Regions from separate parts of the Mangrovibacter sp. MFB070 genome, predicted to be linked through region 2. Evidence: predicted binding sites of a transcription regulator. Region 2 holds the regulator's gene; the other holds the start of a gene.
The links. Region 2 encodes LexA, which represses DNA repair genes until DNA is damaged. Its sites were predicted from a motif close to TNCTGTATGTACATACAGNA; they were not measured.
Positions count from the first base shown of each region.

Region 1: a site for LexA is predicted at 3,445-3,464, ahead of dinB (DNA polymerase IV). Genes of this name have one in related genera too.

Region 1 is NZ_JJMI01000010.1:105,634-112,942, forward strand. It holds gene gpt (xanthine phosphoribosyltransferase) at 1-407, opposite strand, end outside; gene pepD (beta-Ala-His dipeptidase) at 675-2,132, shown strand; gene dinB (DNA polymerase IV) at 2,377-3,432, opposite strand; gene nqrM ((Na+)-NQR maturation NqrM) at 3,878-4,102, opposite strand; gene nqrF (NADH:ubiquinone reductase (Na(+)-transporting) subunit F) at 4,117-5,340, opposite strand; gene nqrE (NADH:ubiquinone reductase (Na(+)-transporting) subunit E) at 5,353-5,949, opposite strand; gene DT73_RS04355 (NADH:ubiquinone reductase (Na(+)-transporting) subunit D) at 5,956-6,594, opposite strand; gene DT73_RS04360 (Na(+)-translocating NADH-quinone reductase subunit C) at 6,587-7,309, opposite strand, start outside.
Region 2 is NZ_JJMI01000003.1:39,880-47,188, reverse strand. It holds gene dinF (MATE family efflux transporter DinF) at 222-1,547, opposite strand; gene lexA (transcriptional repressor LexA) at 1,647-2,261, opposite strand; gene DT73_RS01675 (diacylglycerol kinase) at 2,430-2,798, opposite strand; gene plsB (glycerol-3-phosphate 1-O-acyltransferase PlsB) at 2,929-5,367, shown strand; gene ubiA (4-hydroxybenzoate octaprenyltransferase) at 5,435-6,316, opposite strand; gene ubiC (chorismate lyase) at 6,301-6,828, opposite strand; gene malM (maltose operon protein MalM) at 7,012-7,309, opposite strand, start outside.

The DNA.
Region 1 (7,309 bases), on a different contig from region 2:
TCAATCCAGGTATCCTGTGGAATATCAATTTCGTAATCGTCTACCAGCGGTTTACCCGCAGGTTTGGCAAAAATGGTAACAAAATGTGCTTTCGGGTACATTTCGCGAATCGCAACCGCAGTGCCACCGGTATCAACCAGGTCGTCGATAACGATAAAGCCTTCGCCATCGCCTTCAGCGCGTTTCAGTACTTTCATTTCACGCTGGTTGTCATGGTCATAGCTGGAGATACACACGGTATCAACATGGCGAATGCCCAGTTCACGTGCCAGCAGCGCGCCAGGCACCAGGCCTCCGCGGCTCACAGCAATAATGCCTTTCCACTGTTCAGCTGGCAGCAGGCGGCTTGCCAGTTTACGTGCGTGAATCTGCAGCATGTCCCAGGTGACAACGTATTTTTCGCTCATGTGAATGTCCCGGCCAGTAAAAACGGCTTAAAAAGTGTTCAGGGGAAAATTGGGTTGCGCGAGATTATAGAGATCTGGCGCACTAAAAACCAGTGTTGCGCAATGCTCCGCAGTTTTTTGTGCCCAGAAACACCCCCACCCAGATAATATAATGGTATTCTCACGCCAACGTGCAAGTATCGGTTTCCCGCAAGTTACCGGTGCTTTTTATTTGCTTAATCCGGGCTGTCAGCATTCACTGGCAACCCGCTGTCAAGGAGACTCGCCGTGTCTGAACTGTCCCAGTTATCTCCCCAACCTTTGTGGGATATTTTCGCGAAAATTTGTTCTATCCCTCACCCTTCTTACCATGAAGAACAGTTGGCTGAACACATCCTGTCCTGGGCAAAAGACAAAGGCCTGCACGCTGAGCGTGATCAGGTCGGGAATATTTTGTTGCGTAAACCAGCCACCAAAGGTATGGAAAACCGCAAGCCTGTCGCATTACAGGCTCACCTGGATATGGTGCCACAGAAAAACAACGACACTGTTCATGATTTTACTAAAGACCCGATTCAGCCGTGGATTGATGGCGAATGGGTAAAAGCCCGTGGCACTACGCTCGGTGCAGATAACGGTATCGGTATGGCTTCAGCTCTGGCTGTTCTGGCTGACGACAGCGTTGAGCATGGCCCGCTGGAAGTGTTGCTGACCATGACCGAAGAAGCCGGAATGGATGGCGCGTTTGGTCTGCAACCGGGCTGGTTACAGGCTGATATCCTGATCAACACAGATTCCGAAGAAGAAGGCGAGATTTATATGGGCTGCGCCGGTGGGATTGATTTCATCACCACGTTGCCATTAAGCCGTGAAGCTATTCCTGCTGGCTACCAGGCGTTTAATCTGGAGCTTAAAGGCCTGAAAGGCGGCCATTCCGGTGGCGAGATCCACGTGGGTTTAGGTAACGCAAACAAATTGCTGGCGCGCTTCCTGAGCGATAATGCACGTTCTCTGGGCCTGCGCCTGGTGGAATTCAGTGGCGGCACGCTGCGCAACGCTATCCCTCGTGAAGCTTTTTCTGTAGTTGCTGTTGCAGAAGGCCAGGTTGCGGCATTCAAACAACAGGTTGAGTCTTACCTTGCCACACTGAAAAATGAGCTGGCTGCTGTTGAGAAAAACCTCACTATCCTGCTGGAGCCAACTACTACGGCGAATACCGCTCTCACTCGTGAAAGCCAGGACAAGTTTATCAGCCTGCTGAATGCCACACCGAACGGTGTTATCCGCAATTCAGACGCCGTTAAAGGCGTAGTTGAAACTTCCCTGAATGTCGGTGTAGTAACAATGGAGCAGGGTAAAGCAGAAATTATCTGCCTGATCCGCTCACTGATCGACAGCGGGAAAGATTACGTCGTCAGCATGCTGACTTCTCTGGGCGAGTTAGCTGGTGCCGATATTGTCGCCAAAGGCAGTTACCCGGGCTGGCAGCCAGATGCCAATTCACCGGTAATGCACCTGGTGCGGGAAACTTACCAGCGCCTGTTCAACAAAACGCCAAATATCATGGTAATTCACGCAGGCCTGGAATGCGGGTTGTTCAAAAAACCCTACCCGGACATGGACATGGTTTCTATTGGGCCAACCATCACTGGTCCACACTCGCCCGATGAGCAAGTGCATATCGAAAGCGTGGGCCAGTACTGGGTACTGCTGACCGAGCTGCTGAAATCAATCCCGGCTAAATAAGCTCCCAACGCCCTGTTAACACAGGGCGTGCAGATTGATGAAAAAGAAGGAAAAAACGTGGTTTTTCCTTCTTTTTAGTTAGCAGCCGAAAATCAATAAATTGATTTTCCTGGTTTTTTATTGGGTGACATCCTCTCATTCTGTGCGGACATGAGGTTCGTCATCAGACCCAACGCCCTGTTAACACAGGGCGTTTTTTATGCGCCATGGCTTTACAGGCATGGTGCTCTAAAGGTTAATGCGGTTACAGCCCCAGCACTAACTGGCGTTCCAGTTGTGGGTCCAGTAATGTTACATGCAACCCCACCAGCCGTACTCCCCGCCCACCCCGGCGGCTTTCCCAGGTTTTGCGCGCGGTATCCAGTAAGTCTGCTTTATTCAGGCTCGGCCAGATATGTTCCTGGGTGGTTAACTGAAAATCGTTAAACTTCAGTTTGATGCCCTGGCGGGCAATCCGCAGGTCTGGTTTTACTTTCGCCAGGCGGCGCTCCAGTTCAGGGTAAAGCTGCTCAATAATGTCCGCACAGGCCTGCCAGTCATGAATATCTTCTGCCAGCGTGCGCTCCACTCCCACTGATTTACGCTGCCTGTCGTTACTGATGGCGCGCTCATCAATGCCGTGGCTGCGCTCCCACAAAACCCGGCCAAATTTGCCAAAACGGCGTAACAGTAGCGCAAGGTCACTCTGCTGAACGTCCGCACAGGTGAGTAAGCCCATACTTTCCAGTTTCCCTGCTGTCACTTTACCCACGCCGGGGATTTTCCCCAGTTTAAGGGTTGCGAGGAACTCAGGCACCTGCTGGGGAGTTATCACGTACTGCCCGTTGGGTTTATTCAGATCTGAAGCTATTTTTGCCAGAAATTTAACCGGAGCCACACCTGCAGAAGCGGTTAGCTGCAGTTCATTAAAAATCGTCTGGCGAATCTCCTGAGCAATCAAGGTTGCCGAACCCTGGCAGAGGGCGCTGTCCGTAACATCCAGATAGGCTTCATCTAATGAAAGGGGTTCGATCAGGCTGGTATAACGAGAGAAGATCGACTGAATATGCCGTGACGCTTCTTTATAGGCCTCAAAACGCCCGGGTAGTAATGTAAGTTGAGGGCACAGCTTCAGCGCAGTGGCAGTAGGCATAGCACTGCGCACACCGAATTTACGCGCAACGTAATTCGCGGTGCTGATAACGCCACGTCTTTCCCGGCTGCCCCCTATTGCCAGGGGAATATCGCGCAGCGCCGGGTTATCGCGCATTTCGACGGCTGCAAAAAAGCAGTCCATATCGACATGTATTATTTTACGCATTCCCCCTCCGATTACTGTGTAAATATACAGCATATTTATTGGCTGTGAGAAGTGTAATAGTGATTTTCTTACCGGAAGTGTGGGGGAAAGTTAGTATGTGCTTACATTTCAGTAATAAAGCAGCTAAACGCAGGTATGGCCTGCTGTGAGCAACGCCTGTTTGAATCAGGGTTATGTATGCGTTTTGCTCCGCCCAGCCTGCCTGTTGTGGCTACTGGCTGGCCAGTTACACGGCACAGAGAGGCTGAGCAGCATAGCTGACACGCTGTAAGGAGCTGAGTGAAGGTTTTAAAGAAAGGTCAGTAAAAGGAGCATGGCCAAAGATATCAGGTGGATGATTGCGGTTAAAATAAGGGGAAAGCAGTAAAAGAAACCGGTTCAGAACAACCGTTGATACAGTTACTTACCTGCCCGGCGTAGCGAACAGGTAAGTAAAGGCTTACTTTCAGAGAATACGTGCTTTTTCGCGTTGTGCTGCCCGGGCTTCTTCAGCCATACGCTTTTTACGCGCATCACAAGGTTCCGGGCAGTTACACACTTTTTCCAGCCCCAACGTCGTTATGCCACCGCAACTCCCCTGGATTGCCTTGCGCTTAAACAACCAGCCAAGAGACATCCCCAGAATAACCAGTAAAAAAATGGCAAATGTGGCTACAAAAACAGTGAGCACTTTTCTTCCCCTTATCAGCCGCCGAAATCATCCAGCATGATATTTTCGTCTTCCACACCCAGGTCTTTCAGCATACGAATGACAGAAGCATTCATAACTGGTGGCCCACACATGTAAAACTCGCAGTCTTCCGGTGCTTCGTGATCCCGCAGGTAGTTTTCATAAAGAACATTGTGGATAAACCCTGTGTACCCTGTCCAGTTGTCTTCTGGCAGCGGTTCAGACAGCGCAACATGGAAAGTAAAATTCGGGTTCTCCCGTGCCAGTTGTTCAAACTCATCCTGGTAGAACATCTCACGCATGGAGCGCGCACCGTACCAGAAGCTGATTTTACGCTTGCTGCTAAGGCGTTTTAACTGGTCGAAAATATGAGAACGCATTGGTGCCATTCCCGCACCACCACCAACAAATACCATTTCTGCATCGGTTTCTTTGGCGAAAAACTCCCCAAATGGCCCGGAAATCGTCACTTTATCGCCAGGCTTGAGCGACCAGATATACGAAGACATAATGCCCGGTGGGACATCAGGTTTTGCTGGCGGCGGCGTGGCAATACGCACGTTCAGCATGATAATGCCTTTTTCATCCGGGTAGTTCGCCATGGAATAAGCACGAACACAGGGTTCTTTCACTACAGAGCGGTAACGGAACAAATTGAATTTATCCCAGTCGCCACGGTATTTTTCTGGTACATCGAAATCGCTATACGCCACTTCATGCGGGTCACACTCAATCTGAATATAACCACCAGCCCGAAACGGCACATCTTCACCATCTGGAATCCGTAGCTTCAGCTCTTTAATGAAAGTGGCCTTGTTATCGTTAGAGATAACTTCGCATTCCCATTTTTTTACCCCGAAAATTTCTTCCGGAAGCTCAATTTGCATATCCTGCTTTACTGCAACCTGGCAGGCCAGGCGGCAACCTTCACGGGCTTCACGTTTCGAGATATGGGAAAGCTCGGTAGGCAGAATATCGCCCCCACCTTGCTTGATTTTCACCCGGCACTGGCCACATGAGCCACCACCGCCACAGGCAGATGAAACAAAAATGCCCTGCCCGGATAACGTATTCAGCAGTTTGTCGCCTGCTGCCGCACGAAACTGTTTGTCAGCATCGCCGTTTACTTCAATCAGAACGTCACCAGAGTTGACCAACTTTGATTTTGCAAAAAGAATCAACAGCGCCAGCGCCAGGACAATCAGCGTAAACATTACTACGCCAAGAATAATTTCCATACATTTCCGCCCTTATAGCTGCACACCAGAGAAAGACATAAAGCCCAATGCCATTAACCCGGTGGTGATAAAGGTAATGCCCAAACCACGCAACCCTGCGGGTACATTGGCATACTTCATTTTTTCACGAATACCTGCCAGAGCAACAATCGCCAGCATCCAGCCCATACCGGAACCAATGCCATAAACAATGGATTCCCCAAAGTTGTAATCACGCTGCACCATGAACGAAACACCACCGAAAATGGCGCAGTTCACCGTGATTAATGGCAGAAAGATCCCCAGGGCGTTGTAGAGCGCAGGGAAAAAGCGATCCAGGATCATTTCCAGAATCTGCACCAGTGCCGCGATCACCCCAATAAAAGTAATGAAGTTCAGGAAGCTGAGATCCACACCACTAACCAGCGCACCATCACGCAGGACCAGGTTGTAGACCAGGTTATTCACCGGTACAGAAATACCCAGCACCACCGTAACGGCAATGCCCAGGCCGAACGCCGTAGAGACTTTTTTGGATACAGCCAGGAAGGTGCACATGCCAAGGAAGAAGGCTAACGCCATGTTCTCCACAAAAACAGCGCGGACAAACAAGCTAATATAGTGAGCCATTGGCGGTTACTCCTTTTCCTGCTGAGCGGGTTTGAGGGTACGAATTCCCCAAATCAGCAGGCCAATGATGAAAAACGCACTGGGTGCGAGCAAAAACATGCCATTTGGTTGGTACCAGCCGCCGTTTTGTACGGTTTGCAGTACGGTGACACCAAACAGTTTCCCGCTGCCAATCAGTTCACGTAAGAAGCCAACGATAATCAGAATGACGCCGTAACCCAGGCCATTACCGATACCGTCCATAAAGCTTGCCAGTGGCGGGGATTTCATTGCATAGGCTTCAGCACGGCCCATCACAATACAGTTCGTGATAATCAGGCCGACGAATACTGATAATTGCTTGGATATTTCGTAAGCGAAAGCCCTGAGCAACTGGTCCACGACAATCACCAGTGATGCAATAATCGCCATCTGCACGATGATACGCACACTGTTAGGAATATGATGGCGGATCAAGGAGATAAACATACTGGAAAACGCTGTAACCAGCGTTACAGCCAGCGTCATTACAAACGCGGTTTCCAGCTTAGTGGTCACTGCAAGTGCAGAGCAGACCCCAAGAATTTGCAATGCGATCGGGTTGTTATCCACTAACGGAGAAACAACTACCCGTTTAATTTCTTTCAAACCAGCAGCATCAGCCATTGTTCAGCCCCCCTTCCTGGACATGTTTCAGGAATGGCCCAAAACCTAATTGACCTAACCAAAAATCGAAAGTGTGTTGCACACCGTTTGAGGTCAGCGTTGCACCTGATAAGGCATCCACACCGTGTTTATCACCTTGTGGAGCACCACCTTTCACTACGCGAATGGCAGGTTTACCACTATCATCAAACAGTGTTTTCCCCACCCACTTTTGCCGCCAGCTCGGGTTTTCCACTTCACCACCCAGCCCCGGGGTTTCTCCCTGGTCGTAATAGGTGATGCCTTTCACTGTGCGGCCGTCGATATCCAGCGCTACAAAGGCGTACATCATGGACCAAAGACCGTTGCCATACACCGGCAACACTAATTCCTGAATTTTGTTGTCTTCACCTTTTACCAGGTAAATTTCAACCAAATTACTGCGCCGCTTAATGCCAGCCGGGTCTTGTGAAGCACTCAACGCAATACTCTGGTCGGTGGAACGCAATGCCGCAGCCTGGTCAAATGACGCAGGATCTTTGTCTGTTAACTGACCACTTTGCAAATTCAGCAACCGTGGCTCAATGCGCGAGCTGTAAATTTGCTTCACAGCGTCACTACTCATGCCCGGCTGTACCAGACCAGCAACATCCAGAATATTACGTTGCTTATCCAGCAACTTTTGTTCCTGCTGGCGCGGTTTTAACCCTACGGCAGAACCTGCCACCACAACGGA
Region 2 (7,309 bases):
AGGCATGGATGCCGAGTCGAGCCGGCCGCAGGCTGACTGCCCGGAGGTGAACGCAGTGCGCAGCACCGGTCGCCAGCGAAAAACCGGATTGTTAAGGGGCGGGCCCCTTAACACGTTCACAGGCTGTGAAGCCACATTAACCACCTCACTTCAGGTGAACGGAAACAACTACACCACTGAAAATGAACGAAAACAGCCAGCTACACTGCAAGTGCTCCCCTTCACTTCACCTCAAACCACGTGCCATCCCGCCAGTACCGCCGCCAGCACCACCCCAACGTCACCCCGCGCAGCACCAAAAACACCACCAAAGAAAACCACAACCCATGATTCCCAAACCCAGGCAGTGTCAGCAGGCACACCGCAAACCCTGCGGCTGAAAGCGCCATGCTGTTACGCATTTCTGCGCCCCGGGTCGCACCAACAAACATCCCGTCCAACAAATAACACCACACCCCGGCAACCGGCAGCAGCACCTGCCAGAACAAGTATTTATCTGCCAACTGGTGTAATGCTGGTAGCGAAGTCAGTAAGCCAATAATTTGTGGCCCGGCAAGGGCATAAACCAGAGAGAACCCCAGAGCTACCACACCAGCCTGGCGGCATGCAGCGCCCCATACCGCCAGCAACTGCCCTTTGCTGCGGGCCCCAAAAGCCTGGCCGGAATGGGCTTCTACTGCATAAGCAAAACCATCAAGTGCGTAAGCGGTAAAGGTCAGTAACGTCATCAGTAATGCATTTACAGCCACAATATCGCCGCCCAGCCTGGCGCCGAGCACCGTGATGGAAGCAAAGCAGCCCTGAACCAGTAAAGAACGCAACATGATGTCACGGTTTAACGCCATCAAACGCCGAATATTACCGAACCACGCCGTTTTCAGGCCTGCCAGAGGAATGCCCCGCAGCACCAGAACCCGCCAGACCATCACCAACCCCAGAAGCAGCGTGACATACTCAGAGAGAGTGGTTGCCAGCGCAGCCCCTTTCACGTTCATACCCAGCCCCATTACCAGCCAGATATCCAGCGCGATATTCAGCACATTACCCACCACCAGCAGAATAACCGGAGCACGGGCATACTGCACACCCAACAACCAGCCCAGTAACACCAGGTTAGCCAGTGAAGCAGGGGCACCCAGCCAGCGAACCGATAAAAATGCCTGCGCCTGGGACAATACCGCTTCACTGCCGCCCGTCACGGTAAGTGCGAAGTGAATTAATGGCGCACGAAACACCACAATGGCGACTCCCGCCACCAGTGCCAGCAATAACGGCTGCATCAGGGCTCGTAACAACCCCTCGTCGTCTCTTGCGCCATAAGCCTGGGCCGTTAACCCGGTAGTACTCATCCGTAAAAACAGCAGCAGCATAAACAGAAAACTGGTTGCTGTTGCGCCAATAGCCACGCCACCAAGGTAATCCGGGCTGTCCAGGTGCCCAATCACCGCAGTATCAACCAGGCCCAATAACGGTACGGTGATGTTGGACACTATCATGGGAATAGCCAGGCGCCACAATGCCCGGTCAGTTCGGGAAAAAAATCGCATCACTTACCCCGGATAAAGTTTGGGTGAACACCCACAAAAAAGCCGTGACACAGGCTGGCTGCATCACGGCTGTAAAAGCATAGCAAATTAAGGATTCGGTCAGAGCCAGTCGCCGTTGCGAATAACGCCAACAGCCAGGCCCTCGATGGTAAAGTTTTGCTCGCGTAAATCGACAACAATGGGTTTGAATTCGTTATTTTCAGGGAGTAACTGAACCGTATTCCCTTGCTGTTTCAGGCGTTTAACGGTTACTTCGTCGTCGATGCGTGCCACAACGACCTGGCCATTGCGCACATCCTGCGTTTTATGCACTGCGAGTAAATCGCCGTCCATAATACCGATATCTTTCATTGACATACCACTAACGCGCAGTAAGAAATCCGCATGTGGTTTAAACAGGGAAGGGTCGACCTGATAGTGGCCTTCAATGTGCTGCTGAGCCAGCAGTGGTTCACCGGCAGCAACCCGGCCAACCAGCGGCAGGCCGTCGTCATTGGATTCTTCCAGGAGCAGACGAATACCACGAGAAGCGCCAGAAACGATTTCGATAACCCCTTTGCGGGCCAGCGCTTTCAAGTGTTCCTCTGCCGCATTGGGCGAACGAAAACCCAGACGTTGCGCTATTTCCGCACGGGTTGGAGGCATCCCCGTCTGGCTAATGTGATCCCGGATGAGATCATAGACCTCCTGCTGTCTGGTAGTAAGTGCTTTCATTCCTTCTGCCCCCTGGGTGTATATACAGTTATGCTGTGAGTATATACAGTTAATGGTGATTTTGAAACCACAATTAAGCAAAAAACCAGGGACTTATCCCATAAAGTAGCCAGAGGTAACCAGACAGCGCCTGAAATACACGGTATCAAGCGTTTTTTCAGGAAAAACTCAGAAAAAATGAGACCAGAGCACGCTTCCCCAGGTAAACAGGGCGAGTATAATTGCGAACAACACTGCAGCGGACCCCATATCTTTAGCCCTGCCAGAGAGTTCGTGAAAATCTGTTCCCACCCGGTCAACAATGGCTTCAATAGCACTGTTGAGAATTTCGATTATCATAACCAGAGTGACGGAGCCGATAAGCAACACGCGGGCAATGGCACCGACATCCAGCCAACAGGCAATAAAGATAGCCAGTACAGTAGCAACTCCTTCCTGGCGAAATGCGGCTTCATTGCGCCATGCCGCACGAATACCTTTCCAGGAATAACCGGCTGCTTTAATGATTCGGGTGAGTCCAGTGGTGTTACTTGCCATGAAGGAACCTTTTTAGCTTAGTGGCGTCAATGCCTGTAGCGTCGCGCAGGCAACTTCCTCAGAAATCCAGGCGGGTTTCTGTTATTCTTGCGACGCATTTGCGTTTTTAACCAGAGGCTTTACAACGTTTATGTCCGGTTGGCCACGAATTTACTACAAATTGCTGAATTTACCATTAAGTATGCTGGTAAAAAGCAAATCTATTCCGGCGGATCCTTGCGCCGAATTGGGTTTAGATACCTCTCGCCCTATTATGTATGTGCTGCCTTACAATTCAAAGGCAGACTTACTGACATTACGGGCGCAATGTCTGGCACACGATTTGCCAGACCCGCTGACACCCCTTGAAGTGGACGGTGCCTGCCTGCCACGCTATGTATTTATTCATGGCGGGCCGCGTGTATTTACCTATTACACGCCGAAGGAAGAGTCCATCAAGCTGTTTCATGATTACCTGGATCTGCACCGCAGCAACCCCAATCTGGATGTCCAGATGGTGCCAGTATCAGTGATGTTTGGCCGTTCACCAGGCCGGGAAAAAGGCGAAGAAAACCCGCCGCTGCGCCTGCTTAACGGCATTCAGAAGTTCTTTGCCGTGCTATGGCTGGGCCGCGACAGCTTCGTGCGTTTTTCGCCGCCCGTCTCTCTGCGCTGGATGGCGACAGAGCATGGCACAGACAAAACTATCGCCCAGAAGCTGGCCCGGGTTGCACGTATGCACTTTGCCCGGCTGCGTCTGGCGGCTGTCGGCCCGCGCTTACCTGCCCGTCAGGACCTGTTCAATAAGTTGTTGTCTTCAAAAGCTATCGCCAAAGCGGTAGAAGATGAAGCGCGCAGCAAGAAAATCTCCCATGAAAAAGCACAGCAAAATGCCGTTGCTCTGATGGAAGAAATTGCCGCGAACTTCTCCTATGAAGCCATCCGCATGACTGACCGCGTGCTGGGCTTCACCTGGAACCGGTTATATCAGGGCATTAACGTTCATAACGCTGAGCGGGTTCGCCAGTTGGCCCATGAAGGCCACGAACTGGTGTATGTTCCCTGCCACCGCAGCCATATGGATTACCTGCTGCTGTCCTATGTGCTGTATCACCAGGGGCTGGTGCCGCCGCATATTGCAGCTGGCATTAACCTGAACTTCTGGCCCGCCGGGCCGATTTTCCGCCGTCTGGGTGCTTTCTTTATTCGCCGTACGTTTAAAGGCAATAAGCTCTATTCAACCGTGTTCCGTGAATACCTGGGTGAATTATTCAGCCGTGGGTATTCGGTGGAGTATTTTGTTGAAGGGGGGCGTTCGCGCACCGGCCGCCTGCTTGACCCAAAAACCGGCACACTGTCTATGACGATTCAGGCCATGCTGCGCGGCGGTACCCGCCCGATTACGCTGGTGCCGATTTACATTGGTTATGAACATGTCATGGAAGTGGGCACCTACGCGAAAGAGTTGCGTGGCGCCACTAAAGAGAAAGAGAGCCTTATCCAGATGATGCGCGGCCTGAGCAAGCTGCGTAACCTGGGCCAGGGGTATGTCAACTTTGGCGAGCCAATTCCACTGACCAACTGGCTGAATCAGCATGTCCCGGAGTGGCGTGATGCGATAGACCCCATCGAAGCGATACGCCCGCCGTGGTTAACCCCCAGCGTGAACGAAATTGCTCATACACTGATGGTGCGCATTAACAATGCTGGTGCGGCTAACGCCATGAACCTGTGTTGCACGGCTTTACTGGCCTCTCGCCAGCGTTCACTTACCCGTGAGCAACTGACTGAGCAGTTAGAATGTTACATGAGCCTGCTGCGCAATGTGCCTTATTCACCGGATGCTACCGTTCCTGCATTGTCGGCCAGCGAGCTTATCGACCACGCATTGCAGATGAATAAGTTCGAAGTAGAAAAAGACACGATTGGCGATATTATCGTTCTGCCCCGTGAGCAGGCCGTGTTAATGACCTACTATCGCAATAACATTGTGCATATGCTGGTGATGCCGTCTTTACTGGCCTCAATTATTACGCAACACCGTAATATCACACGCGAAGATCTGCTGAGCCGGGTAGAAGTACTGTTCCCAATGCTTAAAGCAGAGCTGTTCCTGCACTGGGACAAAGAAGCACTGGGTTCTGTAGTGGATGCGCTGCTCAATGAGCTGGTGCAGCAGAACCTGATTCTGGAAGACGGCGGCCGTTTCCGCCTGAACCCGGCACGCTCCCGGACTCTACAGCTGCTTGCAGCCGGGGTGCGCGAGACGATTCAACGTTATGCAATCACTTTCTGGCTGTTGAGCGCCAACCCGACGATTAACCGCGGGACTCTGGAGAAAGAGAGCCGTACTGTGGCACAACGTTTGTCTGTACTGCACGGTATCAACGCCCCTGAGTTCTTCGACAAAGCGGTGTTCTCTTCTCTGGTGCTGACACTGCGTGATGAAGGCTATATCAGCGATACCGGTGATGCGGAGCCAACAGAAACCATGAAGGTTTACCAGTTGCTGGCTGAGCTGATTACTTCGGATATCCGCCTGACGATTGAAAGTGCTGCATCACAAGGCGAAGACGCACCCGCGCAATAACCGTTGAGTGTGTACGAAAAAAATGGCGGGAATTCCCGCCATTTTTTATGCCCGCAATAATAGCCGCTCAGGATAACGGCGGCAGATAATGTACAAACAACCCTAAAAATAATACCAGCCCTACATAGTTGTTATTCATAAAGGCTTTAAAACAGGCATCCCGGTCGCGCCCGGCAATGAGTTTTTGCTGGTATGAAAACAGCCCCGCAGCAAGCAACAGCGACCAGTAAAACGCACCGCTCAGGTGATTAAGCCAGCCCACCAGCACTAACAGTGCGAGAACCGCCACCTGCAATATGCCAATAATCAGTTTGTCGTAGCGCCCAAACAGAATAGCGGTGGATTTCACGCCTATTTTCAGGTCGTCGTCTCTGTCTACCATGGCATATTGCGTGTCATAAGCGACAGCCCAAAGGATATTGGCTAAAAACAGTAACCAGCAACTGAGCGGCAACTGTTCACTCACGGCCGAAAACGCCATAGGAATTGACCAGCCAAACGCAGCCCCTAATACCACCTGAGGTAAATGGGTGTAGCGTTTCATAAACGGGTATACCCAGGCCAGTGCCAGCCCGGCGACAGACAGCAGAATCGTCATGGTGTTCAGGGTAAGCACCAGCACGAAAGCCAGTAATACCAGCACACCAAATAACGTAATCGCTTCACGTACTGTTACATCACCACTGGGCAATGGGCGGCGAGCAGTGCGCTTGACATGCCCGTCAAATTTGCGGTCGGCGAAGTCATTCACCACACAACCCGCGGCGCGCATTAACCAGACACCGGCAATGAAAACCAGCAGAATAGTTACCGGCGGGACGCCTGGTGCCGCAAGCCACAACGCCCATAAGGTAGGCCAGAGTAACAGTAACGCGCCAATCGGTTTGTCAGTACGCATGAGCCGGTGAAATGCCAGCAGCTTATTCTTCTGCGTCAGACTCCACTCCATTTTTCATCCTCTTGATACAACGGTGATGCAGGTAAAAACAATTCGGTCAGTAATAATGGTTTGCCCGACAAACGGAGGCGGGAACGGCGCCCCCATAAGGTTTCACTGCGCCCCGGGTGAATAAAATCGCGTGTAAGGGCTGATGAGGTAAACAAATACCTGCCAAGCGGCGTTGTGCCCAGGCGCTGTAACGCCAGCTCCGGACCGTTCAGCGTGGATAACGGCACCACAGTGCGCCCCACCAGCCAGGGCGTACTATCGCCCAGCAAAATAATTTCCCGTAACCAGTATTGTGGTTCACGGGGTAACCAGTCGGCGTCTTCACCCACCTGTTCCGGCGTTACAAAGCCTTCCGATAGCAGCGTCACACTAACCTTGCTGCAACAGCGTTCAAAACGCTTTGTCATTGAGTCTTCCAACAACAGCCAGTCACGCAGCCAGGCTGACAGGTTATCCGGCAGGGTGTCGGAGAAAGACAGCGCCCGTAATTGCGCCAAAGCAGGGTGCATCATGCCCAACAGTCTCCAGAACAGAACAGTGGACATTGTAACGCAGAACACGAAAAGGGTGTGGCAGGAAAATAGCAGAAACCAACAGCCATGTAACAAAAAAACAACGACCACAGACAAGCCTGCCGGTGGAAAAAAGGTGCGCAGACGCGCACCAAGGCTTACAAGATCAGCAATGTGGGGTGATTACCCCTTGCCTTTTACACTACTGATAAAGGTTTTACGTGCGCTGGTGGATCCAAGACGCTCCGCCTCATCAAGTAATTTCAACGCTTTATCTACATCACCTTTCGCCACGGCCTGCTTAATGGCCTGGTTAAAGTAGGCTTCAGTGTCATTCAGCATGGGCTCCGCTTTCAGTGCCGGAGCTGGTGCCGCAACAGGCGCGACAGGCGCAACAGCTGTGGCAGTATTTCCGACGGTGACCGTTGGGGTGCTGGCTGAAGAACCAAAGATAGGCCCAACCAGGATGCTGGCTCCGGAA